Linked DNA regions of Larkinella insperata. The protein of the gene in region 1 interacts with the protein of each later gene in a pairwise test. Links are inferred from orthologs where the notes say so. Each region holds a gene or a part of one and is shown in the gene's direction. Other genes may lie near its edges. The genes, in order: OQ371_RS06875 and dnaE.

What was found.
Region 2: the proteins of OQ371_RS06875 (region 1) and dnaE interact in binary tests that used the Escherichia coli proteins (3 or more experiments, as listed by UniProt). The link is inferred for Larkinella insperata from one-to-one orthologs.

Annotation. Positions count from the first base shown.
Region 1 is NZ_CP110973.1:1,701,094-1,708,139, forward strand. The notes cover bases 1,988-4,760. They hold OQ371_RS06875 (methionine aminotransferase), read left to right. Parts: upstream 1,988-2,680; coding sequence 2,681-3,841; downstream 3,842-4,760. Other genes in these bases: OQ371_RS06870 (T9SS type B sorting domain-containing protein), read left to right, coding at 1,988-2,415; OQ371_RS06880 (DUF4395 domain-containing protein), read left to right, coding at 3,859-4,299; OQ371_RS06885 (sterol desaturase family protein), read left to right, coding at 4,400-4,760. Also shown: more of OQ371_RS06870, read left to right, coding at 1-1,987; more of OQ371_RS06885, read left to right, coding at 4,761-5,644; OQ371_RS06890 (TolC family protein), read right to left, coding at 5,676-7,019; OQ371_RS06895 (efflux RND transporter permease subunit), read right to left, coding at 7,037-7,046. UniProt on the Escherichia coli protein: Shows aminotransferase activity with methionine and histidine as substrates, and to a lesser extent also with phenylalanine.
Region 2 is NZ_CP110973.1:5,307,864-5,316,220, reverse strand. What follows is about bases 1,779-5,862. They hold dnaE (DNA polymerase III subunit alpha), read left to right. Parts: upstream 1,779-2,089; coding sequence 2,090-5,662; downstream 5,663-5,862. Other genes in these bases: OQ371_RS21400 (hypothetical protein), read right to left, coding at 5,725-5,862; OQ371_RS21410 (hypothetical protein), read left to right, coding at 1,779-1,890. Also shown: OQ371_RS21415 (NRAMP family divalent metal transporter), read left to right, coding at 1-997; more of OQ371_RS21410, read left to right, coding at 1,087-1,778; more of OQ371_RS21400, read right to left, coding at 5,863-6,150; trxA (thioredoxin), read left to right, coding at 6,434-6,778; OQ371_RS21390 (penicillin acylase family protein), read left to right, coding at 7,008-8,357. UniProt on the Escherichia coli protein: DNA polymerase III is a complex, multichain enzyme responsible for most of the replicative synthesis in bacteria. This DNA polymerase also exhibits 3' to 5' exonuclease activity. The alpha chain is the DNA polymerase catalytic subunit.

The DNA of each region.
Region 1 (7,046 bases):
ATGAATATGCTGTTGAATCGGCGCGCGGTTGGGCTTTCCGTGCGCCACTGCTTCAAGATCGCCCTGTGTAGTCTGTTGCTGGGCCTCCTGACCACCCCGGACGGGTATGGAAAACACATCTATGGCGGAGAAATGAACCTGCAGGCAACAGCCCGCCCGAACTACTCTACCCTTACGCTAACCCTTTATCTGGATCAGGCCAACGCTTCTCCCAGCAGCTACGAACAACAGATAGACCTCTACATTTTCCAGAAAAGCGATCATAGCCTCGTTACGACGGCCCGCGTTCATCAAACGGCTTCCCAGCGGGTTCGCTACGAAAACCAGGCCTGCGCCGACCTGCGGAACCTAAGCGTACTGGCGATGAACTACAGCACCGAACTTTATTTAAACCCCAACACGTTCAGCGACCCCGGCGGCTATTACGTGGTTTGGGATCGTTGTTGCCGGAGTGCCGATATTAGTAACATTCAGGACCCCGGGGGGGAGGGTATGGTTTTTTACATGGAATTTCCTCCGGTTCAGCGTAACGGTGCGGCTTTTCCCAATTCGAGCCCGCAGTTCAGCTTTCCTAACGGCGACTACATCTGTGTAGGAAAGCCCTTCCAATTGAATTTTGGAGCCACCGACACCGACGGTGATCAGCTCCGCTATTCGCTGGTGACACCATTGGCCGGGTACACGAACAGCACGGGTTTGTTTACCGTGGGTGACGGCAGTTCGCACGAAACCTATCCGGAAGTAAGCTGGCTACCGGGTTACAGCGCCACCACCGCTATTCCCGGCAATCCCGCCCTGAAAATTGACCCGCAAACCGGGCAACTGAGCGTAACGGCCAGACAGGCCGGACTCTTTATTTTCGCGGTCTTGTGCGAAGAATACCGCAACGGCGTCCGGATCGGGGCCATTCGGCGGGAATTTCAGATGCCGGTGGTCGATTGCGGCAACAACACCCCACCCCCGCCGGTGATCAGCTACAAAAACATTGAAACCCTCGATTTATCCATCTGCGAGGGCGCCACCGTCACCTTGGCCACCGAAGCCGATCCGCGCTGGTCATACCAGTGGCAACACAACGGGGCCAACATGGCGGGCGCAACCTCGGCCACCGTAACCGTCAGCGAACCGGGTGATTACGTGGTCGTCAAGAGTTTTGCTTCCATCTGCGGCAACGACACCACTTCAAAAATAACCCGGGTGCAGACGCTCCCGCCCCCCGCAGCCACCATTACTCCCGATAAAGAACCGAAGTTCTGCGAAGGCCAATCGCTGGCCCTATCAATCCAGCCCGAAAAAGGAACAAGCTATCAATGGACGGAAAACGGTACGGCCCTGCCCGGCGCAACCGGCTCGTCGATCACCGTCAACAAAGCCGGGTTATACGGCGTCCGGGCTACTTCATCGCTGGACTGCGTTAACCGCGACAGCCTGGCGGTGGTGGTCAATCCGAATCCGACCGCAACGCTGACCAGTTCCACGACGGCCATTTGCCAGGACGGTGAAGTCCGGCTGAATGCCTCTGCGGGTTCCAATTTTCAATACGAATGGCGAATGGACAACACTGCGCTGGGTACGGGTACAGCCGCAACGATGCAGGCCCGGCTGGCCGGTGCGTACCAGGTTCTGGTTACCGACGCCAATGGTTGCCAGTCGCTTTCGGCTCCCTTGCCGCTCAGCATCGTTCCGCGCCCGGACATGCAGTTCGACACCGTTGCCCCCGTCTGTGCCAGCCGAACCGAACCTGTGCTGCTCGCTGCCAGTCCGGCTGGCGGGGTATTTTCCGGCGCGGGTGTTACCGGCAATCAGTTTATTCCCTCAAATGCCGGGGCGGGGTTGTACACGATTACGTACACGTACGCCGGAAATTCAGCCTGCCCGGCCGCAATCAGTCGGCAGATCCGCGTGGAGCCTTCGGTTGTGATCAACATGCCGGAACGAATCACGGTGTTGATGGGCAATTCGGTTCCGCTCAAACCAACCCTCAACGGCCAACCGGTTCGCTTTCAGTGGGAGCCACCCGAAACCCTTTCTGACGCCACCACCCAGAACCCGACGGCTACCCCGCCGACATCAACCACCTACAAGCTGACGGTGACCTCTTCCGGCGACTGCCGGAGCGAAAAAAGTGTTCTGGTTGATGTGTTGAAGCGGATGTTTATTGCCGACGCATTTTCACCCAACAACGACGGCATCAATGACGCGCTGGAAATTCGCAATACTGATCAGTTTCCGGATTGCGAGGTAACCATTTACAACCGTTGGGGCGAAGTGGTTTTCTTCTCAAAAGGCTACGACAAACCGTGGAACGGCACCTACCTCAATCAGAAGGTGCAAGCAGGCACTTACCAGTATCGCATCAAAACCAACCAGCCCATACTGCCCGAATACCGGGGATCTGTCCTGGTCACGTATTGACGACAAACTGTCCTTCAGGTTTCATTTTTAATAACGCCGGGTGGCGTCTAAGCGTCCGTCTGTCGTATCAAATGGTCTTTCAAAGCTGATAAAACCGATAACGGTCGGCTAACAGAACGGTAGCCTATAAATTTTATAGAAAAAGTATATTTAAGCGTACCACATTCATTTATTTTGTACTTTTCGGAGTCAATAGCAGGGTGTTGTGGATGTAGTTAATCGACTCTATTGACACGATAGGGAAGTTAGTTTAGCAGTATTGAAAATGACGGAAACAGGAGTGGGGGCTTTACCCTCCAAACTGCCGTGGGTTGGAACAACCATCTTCACGGTTATGTCGAAATTGGCGACTGAAACGGGAGCCATCAACTTGTCGCAGGGATTTCCGGGATTTGACTGCTCACCGGACTTAGTGGCTCTAGTGGAGCAGTACCTGAAAACAAGATTTAACCAGTATGCTCCCATGACCGGCGTACCGGCCTTGCGGGAGGCCCTGGCGCAGAAAACCGAGCAGTTGTACGGCGTTGTATACCACCCGGAATCCGAAGTAACGGTTACATCCGGCGCCACAGAAGCCCTGTTTGCCGCCATTACGGCGGTGATCCGGCCCGGCGACGAAGTGATCGTATTTGAACCGGCGTACGACAGCTACGTCCCGGCCATCGAGCTAAACGGCGGTGTTCCGGTCTTTGTAACCCTCACCCCGCCTACCTACGCCATCGATTGGGCAGCCGTTCGGGCGAAGGTTACAGAGAAAACGCGGCTGATCATCGTCAATACGCCCCACAACCCGACGGGGCGCGTCTGGACGGCCGACGATCTGGAACAACTGGCCGCGCTGGTCAATCACCGCGACATCTGGATCGTGAGCGACGAAGTCTACGAGCACATCCGCTTCGACGGCCGCCCGCATCTGTCGCTGGCAACCCACCCGGTTTTGCAGGAACGCACGTTTATCTGCGGCTCCTTCGGCAAAACGTTCCACATTACAGGCTGGAAAATTGGTTACTGCCTGGCTCCGAAGGAGTTGACCACCGAGTTTCGGAAAATCCACCAATACCTGACGTTCAGCACCGTTACGCCCATTCAGCACGCGCTGGCCGATTACCTGAAAAATCCGGAGCCCTACGAAGCCCTGCCCGCTTTCTACGAACGCAAGCGAGACCTGTTTCTGGGGAGCATCCGCGGATCACGGTTTGAGTTTCAACCGACCGAGGGCAGCTTTTTCCAGACCGTTTCCTATCAGGCCATCACGGACGAATCCGATTATGAGCTGGCCGTTCGGTTGACCAAAGAGATCGGGGTTGCGTCCATTCCGGTTTCGGTGTTCTACCGCCAGAAAAACGATTACAAGATTCTGCGTTTCTGCTTTGCCAAAGACGACGAAACCCTGCTGCGGGCCGGTGAGCGGCTCAGTCGATTGTAACTTCTTTGTTCAACACCATGAATACAACCTCTGTCAGTTGCCCCGTCGATGGGGTTAAAGTCAACGAAAATAAGGTTCGCACGACTGCATTCTTTGTGTGGGCTCTGATGAGCACCTACTTACTGACGACCGTTTGGGTAATCCCGGCGTTATTACTTGCGGATTTTGCGCTGCGGGCCTTCAATTTCGGCCAATGGAGTCCGTTGGGCTGGCTCAGCGGGCGGTTTGTCAAAGCCTTTCGGTTACCGGTTCAGATGATTGATCAGGGACCAAAGCGGTTTGCCGCGGGCATCGGCCTGGTTTTCTCGACCACCATTCTGGCGTTTCACCTGCTGGGCCTGAATCCCCTGCTCCTGGCCAGTATCATCACCCTTTTCGCGGCCCTGGAAGCCTTTGCCGGTTTTTGCGCGGGCTGCCACGTTTACACGCTTCTTCAACCTATTCTTAGAAAAAAGTAACGCAAACCCTCTTCTGCAATATGACCCCTACCGTTGCCAATCGGACCTGGTTGCCCGGTCTGGCAACCGATGACAAGCAGGCAATGAAGCCCACACAGACATGGAAATTACGGAGCTGAACTGGATGGCCCTGGCCGTTCCCTTCTTTCTGTTTTTTATGGGACTGGAATACCTCGTTTCCAAATGGCAGAAAAAAGATTACTTTCGATTCAATAATTCGGTTGCCAACATCAACGTCGGGATTGCCGAACGGCTGCTCGACACCTTCACGGTCGGCGCGTTTTATTTTGTTTACGATTACCTCCACCGGCACTACGCGCTGTTTGACCTGAAACCGGGCATTCTGAGCTGGGTCGCTCTCTTTCTGGCAACCGACCTGGTTTGGTACTGGTATCACCGGCTGGCGCACGAAATCAACCTGTTCTGGAGCGCCCACGTCGTTCACCACCAGAGCGAAGATTTCAACTATACGGTTTCGGCCCGGATCACGGTTTTTCAGGCCATCATCCGGACCGGCTTCTGGACGGTTCTGCCCCTGATCGGCTTTCCGGCGGAGATGATTACTACGCTGTTGCTGCTACACGGTTTGTACCCGTTCTTTATCCATACCCGCACCATCGGCAAACTGGGTTGGCTGGAATACGTTTTTGTAACGCCCTCCCACCACCGCGTTCACCACGCCAGCAATCCGGAGTACCTGGATAAAAACTACGGCGATGTGCTGATCATCTGGGACAAGCTGTTTGGCACGTTTGTCGAAGAAAAGGAAGACGCCCAGGAGTTGGTTTACGGCCTGACCAAACCGCTCGAAAGCCACAGTTTTTTGTGGCAGCAGTTCCATTTCATGATGGAGCTGGCCGAAACCGTTCGCCGGACGCCGGGCTTCGGGCCGAAGCTGAAAGTCCTGTTTGGCCGTCCGGACGACATCGACCCGACGGTGCGGGATCAGCTGGAAAAACGGTTTCTGTCGCGCTCGTCCGTCCGCAGCGGCAACCGACGGTTTCAAGGCTACGTCTTGGGCCAACTGATTGGCATCCTGGCTATCCTGTTTGTTTTTCTGCTCTTTGAGAAACAGGTCACCCTGTACCACCAGGTCTTGATTTCCCTGTTTATTCTGATTACCCTGGTCAACTGTGGAGCGTTGCTCGAGCAGCGCCAATGGGTTTTTTACTTGGAAATCAGTCGCGTTTCGCTGCTGGTCCTGGCTGCGTTGCCGTATCTGCACGATCCACTGTACGTACGACTGTTCTTCCTCGGATTTTTACTGGTCTGGGCATATTTTTCCAGCCTTCAGAAACAGTATTTGCGGCTGGTGTATGGCCTGGCTGTTCCAATCAACAAGTAAAAAAAAGCCGGAGCTGAATCTCCGGCTTTCCTTAAAAGGCCGTGTGGCCCAACACCTTATCCAGTTCAACCGTTGCCGTCAGGTAGTCGTAAATCGCCTGCAGGTAGTTGGATTTGGCCTGCGTGAGCGAGAGTTCCGCGTCCGAGAGGTCCAGCCGCGAAGCGATGCCCTGTTTCCAGCGGTCGCGGGTGATGCGGTACCCCAATTCGGCAACAGTAACGGTTTGTTGTTGGGTGGCGATGCGCAGCCGGGACTCTTCCACATTGGAAAGGCTGATCTTGACCTGAGCGCGTACTACTTCCTTCAGGTTGAGCAGTTGGGTTTCGCTCTGCTGGCGGGATATAACGGCCTGCTGAATCCGGGAAACCGTCCGAAAACCGCTAAAAATCGGAACATTTAGCTGCAAACCGATGTACGAACTGAGCGGCCAGTTGTAATGATCCAGGCGTAAGTGGTTGGCCTGTGCCTGTGCTTGCAGCAAGCCGATGGCCGACAATTTAGGAGCGCGTTCGGCGGTTTGCAGGGCAATTTGTTCCCGATTTAGCTTTTCCGTCAACTCCAGCCGATGCACCTCCGGCCGGGCCTGAACGGCATCCAGAAAAGCATCGGCTCCGGGCGCCACAAACGCGCCGGAATCGTAATGCAACGAATCCTGAAGGTCCACGATTTCGCGTTCGTCCAGACCCATCGTCCGTTTTAAAACCGTCTTGGTGATTTCAACCTGGTTGGTCAGGCGAATGATTTCCGGGCGCAGGTTTTCAACCGAAACAAACGCCCGCAGCGTGTCAACCCGCGAAGCCCGGCCCTGGGCCAGCAGCGAACGGGCGTCTTTCATAGCCTGCTCGTTCCGCACCAGACTTTGCTGCTGAAGCCGAAGTTGCGCCTGCGTAATGAGCACATCCAGGTATGCTTTCTTGACCTCCGTCACGACACTGGCCCGAACTTCGTTGCGTTCCTCCGCCGACGCGTTTTCAAGAAGCTGCGCGGCCCGAATTCCCGAGCCGATGCCTGCCTGAAACAACGGCTGCGACACCGCCACTCCGCCCAGGAAAGCGTTGGAACCACCCACCCGGAACGTTGCCAGGTCATTCTCGCCCAGGCCAACAAAGCTGCCCGGCAAGAACGAAACTTGTTTCAGCGGAAAATACAGATACTGGGCCGAAGCTGATACCGTAGGCAGGGCATAGCTGCGGGCTTCGCGAATTTTCTCGGTCGCCTTGGCCGTTTCCAGCGTCGCCACCTGAAGATCACGGTTTTTCTCCAGGGCCAGCCGGACGGCGCTCTGCATGGTCAGCGGTCGAGGCTGCGCCGGGGCTGGCAGGCTATTAACCAAGCTAAAAATCAGGGAAATAAATGAAATATAATGCGGTTTCATGATGCGTTACGAAGGAGTTAAACAAGT
Region 2 (8,357 bases), 3.6 Mb from region 1 along the record:
CATCGCGACCGGCCGGGATCTGGGCCAGACCATTGCGCTGGCCAATCAGCAGCGCGGTAAAACCATACCGTTGCTCTTGTTTTTGGCCGTCTGGATGGGGTGTGCGGCATACCAGGCCGGTAATATTCTCGGGGCGGTTTCCGGTCTGGCCTTGCTGACGGGCTGGCCGGTCAAAGCCCTGACGGGCGGTATCGGGCTGGTTTGCCTGATTCTGCTGGCTATTGGCTCGACGCAGTGGATTGCCAATTTTCTGGGCATCGTTGTTTTTGCGATGGGCGGGGCTTTTGTGTACGTGGCGTTTGGCGCGCCCGTCTCGGCGGTGGAGGTAACCCGGGCGCTGGTGACGCCGTCGTTTCCGGCGGGTTCGTTGCTGCTCATCAACAGCCTGATCGGAACCACCATTGTGCCGTACAACCTGTTTTTCGGTTCAGGCATTACGTCGGGCCAGACGCTGAGCGAAATGCGGCTGGGCATCTGGGTGGCCGTCCTGCTGGGCGGATTGATTTCGGTCGTGCTGCTGCTGGCGGGGCTGCTCGTTACGGGCGGCTTTTCTTTTACCAACATGGCCGACGTCCTCAGCAACCGGGTGGGAAGCTGGGGCGGCATGCTCTTTGCGTTTGGCTTGTTTGCCGCCGGTTTTGCTTCGTCGCTGACGGCCCCGCTGGCGGCTGCGGTTACGGCCCGGAGTCTGCTGGGCTGGTCGGTAAAGTCCTGGAATTACCGGCTGGTCTGGCTGCTGGTGCTGGGCATTGGTCTGGCGTTCGGCCTGTCGGACTACAATCCGGTGACCATTATTGTGGTGGTTCAGGCCATCAACGGGATTCTGCTGCCAGTGGTGACGGTGTTTTTGTTTCTGGCCGTCAACGATCGCACGCTCATTCCGGAGGCATACCGGAACTCGGTGTTGCAAAACGTCGCGATGCTCACGGTGGTGGCCGTCTCGCTGCTTTTTGGCGGCTGGAACGTCTGGCTGGCCGTGCAGAATTTGTTTCGTTAACGGTTTATCGAAGCCTGCGATCATTCATCACAAAGTTCATTGATTTTGGCTTCGGAGATGCGTACCTTCGGTATCAAACAAGGGACGGTATGAAGACAGGAATACAGATACTGATCGGGTGGGTTTGTCTCGTGTCGCTGAGCGGTTTAAGCGGCTGTGCCAGCAAGGTTTACCAACTCACGCCTGTTTCCGGTGATGTGGCCGAGATCGAAGGTCGACCGACGACGAAAGCCGAAAAGGACGGTATTGCCGTGGTAGCCTCCTTTGAGCGGTTGGATTTGCAATACGTTGCGCTGGATATTGAAGTAAAAAACAAAACCGACCACCCTTTCGAGGTCCATCCGGCCGATTTTGAATACACGGCCCTGGATAAGGAACAGAAAACGCTGTTTAGCGCCGTCGGGACACCCCAGAAACCCCTGATGTTTTCGGCGGCTGATCCGGTTCGGGAAGCCGACCGCACGGCCATCAACCAGCAGCGCGAAGTAAAACGGCTGAAAACGGCCAAGGTGATCAACACCGTGTTGATGGTGGCCGCCATTGCCAGCGACGTGGCTACCTCGACCAACCGCAACAACCACCGGCCCGAGCGCTGGGTGCAGAACCGGGTGACGCACAACAACATCTACGCGGCTATTCAAACCAAGCGCATGATCGACCACGGATTATTTGCCGACCGGATGCAGCGCTACGAGTACGAAACTTACCGTTGGAAGGACTTGTCGATGAAACCCACGAGGCTGCAACCCGGGGAATCCGTCCGGGGATTGGTGTACCTGCCCATGAGCCGGGAAGCCACCTACATGCTGGTCAATTACCCGGTATCCGAACACGAGTCGGTGATGATTACCCTCCGGCAGGAGTGGGTGAAAAAGAAGAAACGGAGAACGTGACAATGACCCCAGCAGCGGCTTGAAAAGGCGGAGCGGTTTGGATGCCCACCGTTAGAATCGGAAGACCGAAACCTTAAAACAGGGCGGTTTTTAAATCACTGACAATCAATCGTGGGGAAATTTTTCGCCGACAATCCCTGTTTACCTCGCAGGAAAGGCTTATTTTTAGCTAACAAATTCTTCCTGAAAACAAGGACTGATGCAATTTTCCCACCTCCACTGCCATACCCAGTACTCCCTGCTCGACGGGCAGGCTGAAATCAAGAAACTGATTAAGAAGGCCAAAGCCGATAACATGCCCGCCGTCGCCATTACCGACCACGGGAACATGTTCGGCGTGTTTGAGTTTGTGGCCGAAGCCGCCAAGCAGGGCATCAAACCGGTGGTTGGCTGCGAGTTTTACGTGGTGGAAGACCACACCAAAAAGCAGTTTACCAAAGAACAGAAAGACATTCGCTACCACCAGCTGCTGCTGGCCAAGAACCCGACGGGTTACAAAAACCTGATCAAGCTCTGCTCGCTGGGCTACATGGAAGGCTTATACGGCAAGTATCCGCGGATTACGAAGGAGCTGATTGACCAGTACAAGGAAGGCTTGATTGCGTCGACCTGCTGCATCGGGGCGTCGGTACCCAAAACCATTTTGAAGAAAGGCGAGGAAGCCGGGGAGAAAGAGTTTCAGTGGTGGCTGGATCGGTTTGGTGAGGACTATTACGTCGAGCTGCAACGGCACGAGATTCCCGACCAGATCAAGGTGAATGAGGTGCTAGTGCGGTTGGCCCGGAAATACAACGTCAAAATTATTGCTTCCAACGACTCCCATTACGTGGATCGGGAAGATTGGGTCGCGCACGATATCCTGCTATGCGTCAATACCAACGAAAAACTGAGTACGCCCTCCGAAAAGGAGTTTAACGACGAAGAAGGCTTCAAGAAAGGAACCCGGTTTGCGTTTTTTAACGACCAGTTCTACTTTAAGAATACCGAGGAAATGTCGACGCTCTTCAAGGATTTGCCGGAAGCGATTGACAACACCAACGAGATTGTCGACAAGGTGGAAACGCTGAAGCTGAAGCGCGACATTCTGCTGCCCAACTTCGTGATTCCCGACGGCTTTGCCTCCCAGGACGATTACCTGGAGTTTCTGACCTTCGAAGGGGCCAAGCAACGCTACAAGATTCTGTCGCCGGAAGCCGATGAACGGCTGCGGTTTGAGCTGGGTGTCATCCGGCAGATGGGTTTTGCGGGATACTTTCTGATCGTTTCCGACTTCATCAAGGCCGGGCGCGACCTGGGCGTGATGGTTGGCCCGGGCCGGGGCTCGGCGGCTGGTTCGGCGGTGGCCTACTGCATCGGAATCACCAACATCGACCCCATCAAGTACAACCTGCTGTTCGAGCGGTTTTTGAACCCCGACCGGAAGTCGATGCCCGATATTGATACCGACTTTGACGACGAAGGCCGTCAGAAGGTGATCGACTACGTGGTCAAGAAATACGGGAAGCAGCAGGTGGCCCAGATCGTGACCTACGGTACGATGGCGGCCAAGTCGGCCATTAAAGACGTGGCCCGCGTGATGGAGTTGCCGCTGCCCGAATCGAACGCACTGGCCAAACTCGTGCCCGACAAGCCGACCTACAACATGACCCTCAAGAAGATTTTTGAGGATCCGATTGATTCGCTGGGGCAGATGATCCAGCCGGAGGAGGTCGAGAACGTGAAGCGGATGCGGCACATCGAATCCGGAAACGATTTGCAGGCCAAGGTGCTGAAACAGGCCCGGAAGCTGGAAGGCAACATTCGGAACACCGGGATTCACGCGGCCGGGATCATTATTGCGCCGGAAGATCTCTCGAACATTGTTCCGGTATCGACGTCGAAAGAATCCGAACTGATTATCACGCAGTACGAGGGCCGGGTGATCGAGGATGCGGGCGTTATCAAGATGGACTTTCTGGGTCTGCGAAACCTGACCATCATCAAGGAGTGCCTGCGGCTGATCCGGCAAAACCACGGCGGTTTTTTCATTAACGGTGTCGAAACCGACATTGACGACATTCCGCTGGACGACGAGGAAACCTACAAACTCTTCCAGCGCGGGGAGACGAACGCCATCTTCCAGTTCGAATCCGACGGAATGAAGAAATACATGAAGGACCTCAAGCCCGACCGGTTTGAGGACCTGATTGCCATGAACGCCCTTTACCGACCGGGTCCGATTGCCTACATCCCGACATTTATCAACCGGAAACACGGGCGCGAGGAAGTGAAGTACGACCTGCCGGAAATGGAAGAATACCTGGCCGACACCTACGGCATCAACGTCTACCAGGAGCAGATCATGCTTCTGTCGCAGAAGCTGGCTGGTTTTACGAAGGGTGATGCCGACGTGTTGCGGAAGGCAATGGGGAAAAAAGACAAGGCGACACTCGACAAAATGAAGGGCAAGTTTGTGGAGGGTTGCGCAGCCAACAAACTGAACATCAAAACCTGCGAGAAAGTCTGGACCGACTGGGAAGCGTTTGCCTCCTACGCCTTCAACAAATCGCACTCGACCTGTTACGCGTTTGTGGCCTACCAGACGGCCTTCCTCAAGACGCACTACAAAGCCGAGTACATGGCGGCCGTCTTGACGAGCTGCTTGGGCAACATCGAAAAGATCACTTTCTTCATGGAAGAGTGTAAGGCGATCGGCATTCCGGTTTTGGGGCCGGATGTAAACGAATCGGAGCGGTTTTTCGGGGTCAACCAGAAGGGCGAAATCCGGTTTGGGCTGGGGGCTATCAAAGGCACGGGGGATGCCGCCGTTGAATCGATCATTGAGGAACGCAGAAAAGGCGGTCCGTTCAAGGATATTTTTGACTTCGTCATCCGGGTTAACCTGCGGACGGTCAACAAGAAAACCCTCGAATCGCTGGCTTACGCGGGCTCATTTGACAACCTGGGAGAAATGCACCGGGCGCAGTTTTTCGACATTCCGGCGGGCGAAACGGCCACCTTTATTGAGAAGCTGACCCGCTACGCCAACAACTACCACGCCGAGAAGTCGGCGGCTCAGCAGTCGCTGTTTGGGGGCGCTGGCGGGGAACCCAACATTCCGCTTCCCAAACCGCCGAATGTTCAGCCCTGGAGCGAAATCGAAAAACTCAAATTCGAGAAAGAGGTCGTTGGTTTCTACATCTCCGGCCACCCGCTGGACGAATTCCGGATCGAACTGGAAAGCTTCTGCACCTGCACGGTGGACAAGCTGTTTGATGAATCGAACCAGGGGAAAGAAATAACCGTTGGGGGAATCGTGTCGAGCAAACAGCTCCGGCAGTCGAAAAACGGGAACCCGTTCGTGATTTTCAAGTTGGAGGATTACAACGGCTCGGTTGAGATGAGTTTGTTCGGGGAAGATTTTGTCCGGCTGGGCAATTATATCGAGGAAGGGCTGTTTCTGCACGTGAAAGGAAAGCTGCAAAACCGCTGGAACTCCGACGCTTTTGAGTTCCGCCCGAACTTCATTCAGTTGCTTACCGAGGTGCGGACAAAATACAGCAAAGAACTCTCTGTGCAGCTGGACTTAAAGCTGATCAACAACGAGTTTGTGGCCAAAATAACCGATTTGGTGAAAGAATATCCGGGCTCCTGTAACCTGGTGCTTCGGGTCACCGACGAAGAAGATCGGCTGGAAGTCAGCATGTTATCGCGCCCCTTCAAAATTACGCCCGTCAACGAGCTGCTCAAAGCGCTCGATGCGATGGACGGGGTAGGATACCGACTGAATTAAAAACGTTCGGCGGCTATCGATCACACCGAGTGTTATGAACGATAGCCGCCAATGAATATACTTTATTTCTTTTCCTCAAATTTATCGACATTGACCCGGATTTTTCGGTCGGGCATTTCGGCTACTTCCATCAGAAACGTTATTTTGCCGTCTTTGCCTTCGAGCGTAATAATGGCATTCTGCTGATTACCCGATGGATCGTCAAAACGCGCTTTGATCACCGATTTTCCTTCCTTGTAGGGAACGCTCCAAGTACAGGTGTTGGATTGAATTTTTCCGTTCATTTTGCGGTCCTCATTTCCGGGCCTAATCACCACGTCCGTTTTGTTGATCTCAATGGTGCTTTTTTCATCCACGGTTCGCTCCACAGCACCGGTTGCGCTGAGGTATTCGGTGTTGGAAACGGCCAGCGCCAGATCTTTGTCACATTGCGCGTAAGCGGGTAAAAGGCTGCCCAGGAGCAGGGGAAGCAGGAGGAGCTTTTTCATTAGTTGTCGTTGGATTAAGGTGAATCTAGTCAAAAGTAAAATCTTATGAGCTACTTTGCAAAACCTAGTAGCTTGCATTGTAATTTATTTGACGAGCGGTTAACTGCCTGGACAGAAGGATGCTAGCGATTTAGCATAAAGCCCGTAGAGCGGAATAAGCTTTCGGAGGTTGCGTTGTCGCCGAAAGGTCCATTGCATTCAAACAATTGGATGAACTTTTTTCAAATCCAAAACATTGTACGTACAGATGAGTTAAAATACTATATATAACCGAGACATAGTCATGGCAAAAGCGATTGAAATAACCGACGCTAACTTCGCAGATGTAATCAATTCCGATAAACCTGTCTTAGTAGATTTTTGGGCCGAATGGTGTGGACCCTGTAAAATGATCGGACCCGTTGTGGAGCAACTGGCCGGCGAGTACGAAGGCAAAGCCGTTGTCGCCAAAATGGACGTTGATATGAACGCCCAGGTTCCGGCGCAATTCGGTATCCGCAGCATCCCGACCCTGATGGTTTTCAAAAACGGTAAAATGGTTGATAAAGTAATCGGTGCCGTTCCGAAAGCTGTTCTGGAACAGAAATTAGTTGCCCATCTGGAGCATGATCATAGCAAACACGAGTAACTCATACCGGCAAATGGTTAGATAATTCCTAATTCTGATCGTTTTCGCCGAAAAAGGTACCTGTTTTGGGAAGAGGTTACTTTGTTTCCAACCCCATTATCTATTTACAAAAAAGCCGGGCTGCCAGTCTGGCTTTTTTGTTGACGGGTAAGTCCATAAACTGCCTTTCAGGACTTGTCCAGTTTCGTCTTTTGGTCTATATTACCGTACACCGAATACGGCCCAAACGATGAAACAACTTCTCCTGCTGATTTCTTCTCTCCTCACGCTGCCGGTCCTGGCACAACCCTTTACACCGGACGAAATTGCTCGCTGGCAAAAGCGCGCCCGAACCATCACCATCACCCGCGATACCTGGGACATCCCGCACATTTACGGCAAAACCGACGCGGATGTGGTTTTCGGGCTGTTGTACACGCAGTGCGAGGATGATTTCGCGCGTGTGGAGGAAAACTACATCGACGCCATTGGGCGCATGGCGGAAGTGGAGGGCGAAGAGGCATTGTACCACGACATCCGAGCGCGGCTTTTTATGGACACCACACAGGCCATTGCACTCTACAAAAAATCGCCATCCTGGATGCGGGAGTTGATGGATGCTTTTGCCGATGGCACGAACTATTACCTCTACACCCACCCAAACGTCAAGCCGCGGCTGCTGACCCGGTTTCAGCCCTGGATGCCGTTGATGTTCAGCGAAGGCAGCATTGGCGGTAACATCAGCGTCATTTCCACCGACCGGATCAAGGCGTTTTACACCAACTCAAAATGGTCGTCGCATCGTTACGATTTTGAAAAGCACGAGCGCGAACCCACCGGCTCCAACGGTTTTGCCATTGCACCGTCTAAAACCGCCAGCAAAAATGCCATGCTGCTGATCAACCCGCACACCTCCTTTTACTTTCGCTCGGAAGTGCACCTGGCGAGCAAAAAAGGCTTGAATGCCTACGGAGCCGTTACCTGGGGGCAGTTTTTTGTGTATCAGGGCTTCAACGAAAACTGCGGCTGGATGCACACCTCCGGAAATTCCGATTCGGTGGATGAATACCTGGAAACCGTCGAAAAGCGCGACGGAACGTATTACTACAAACACGGCAGCGAGTGGAAACCCGTGCAAACCCAAACGGTAAAGTTTCCCTACAAAACGGCCAACGGTATTCAGTTCAGAGAAGTTACGCTTTACCGCACGCACCACGGCCCCGTAGCCGGTCAGTTGGGGGATAAGTGGATCACTATCAATATGATGAACGATCCGCTGAACGCGCTCGCCCAATCGTACCTGCGCACGAAAGCGAAGGATTACGAGAGTTATAAAAAAGTAATGAAGCTGAACGGAAACGCGACCAACAACACGGTTTATGCCGACCGAAAAGGCACCATTGCCTACTGGCACGGTAACTTTATTCCGAAGCGCAACCCGAAATTTGACTGGAACAATCCCGTTGATGGCAGCGATCCGGAAACCGACTGGAAGGGGCTGCACGGCATCGACGACATTGTACAGGTGAAAAATCCGGCGGTTGGCTGGATTCAGAACTGCAATTCGACACCGTTCACAGTTTCGGGGCCTGACAGTCCG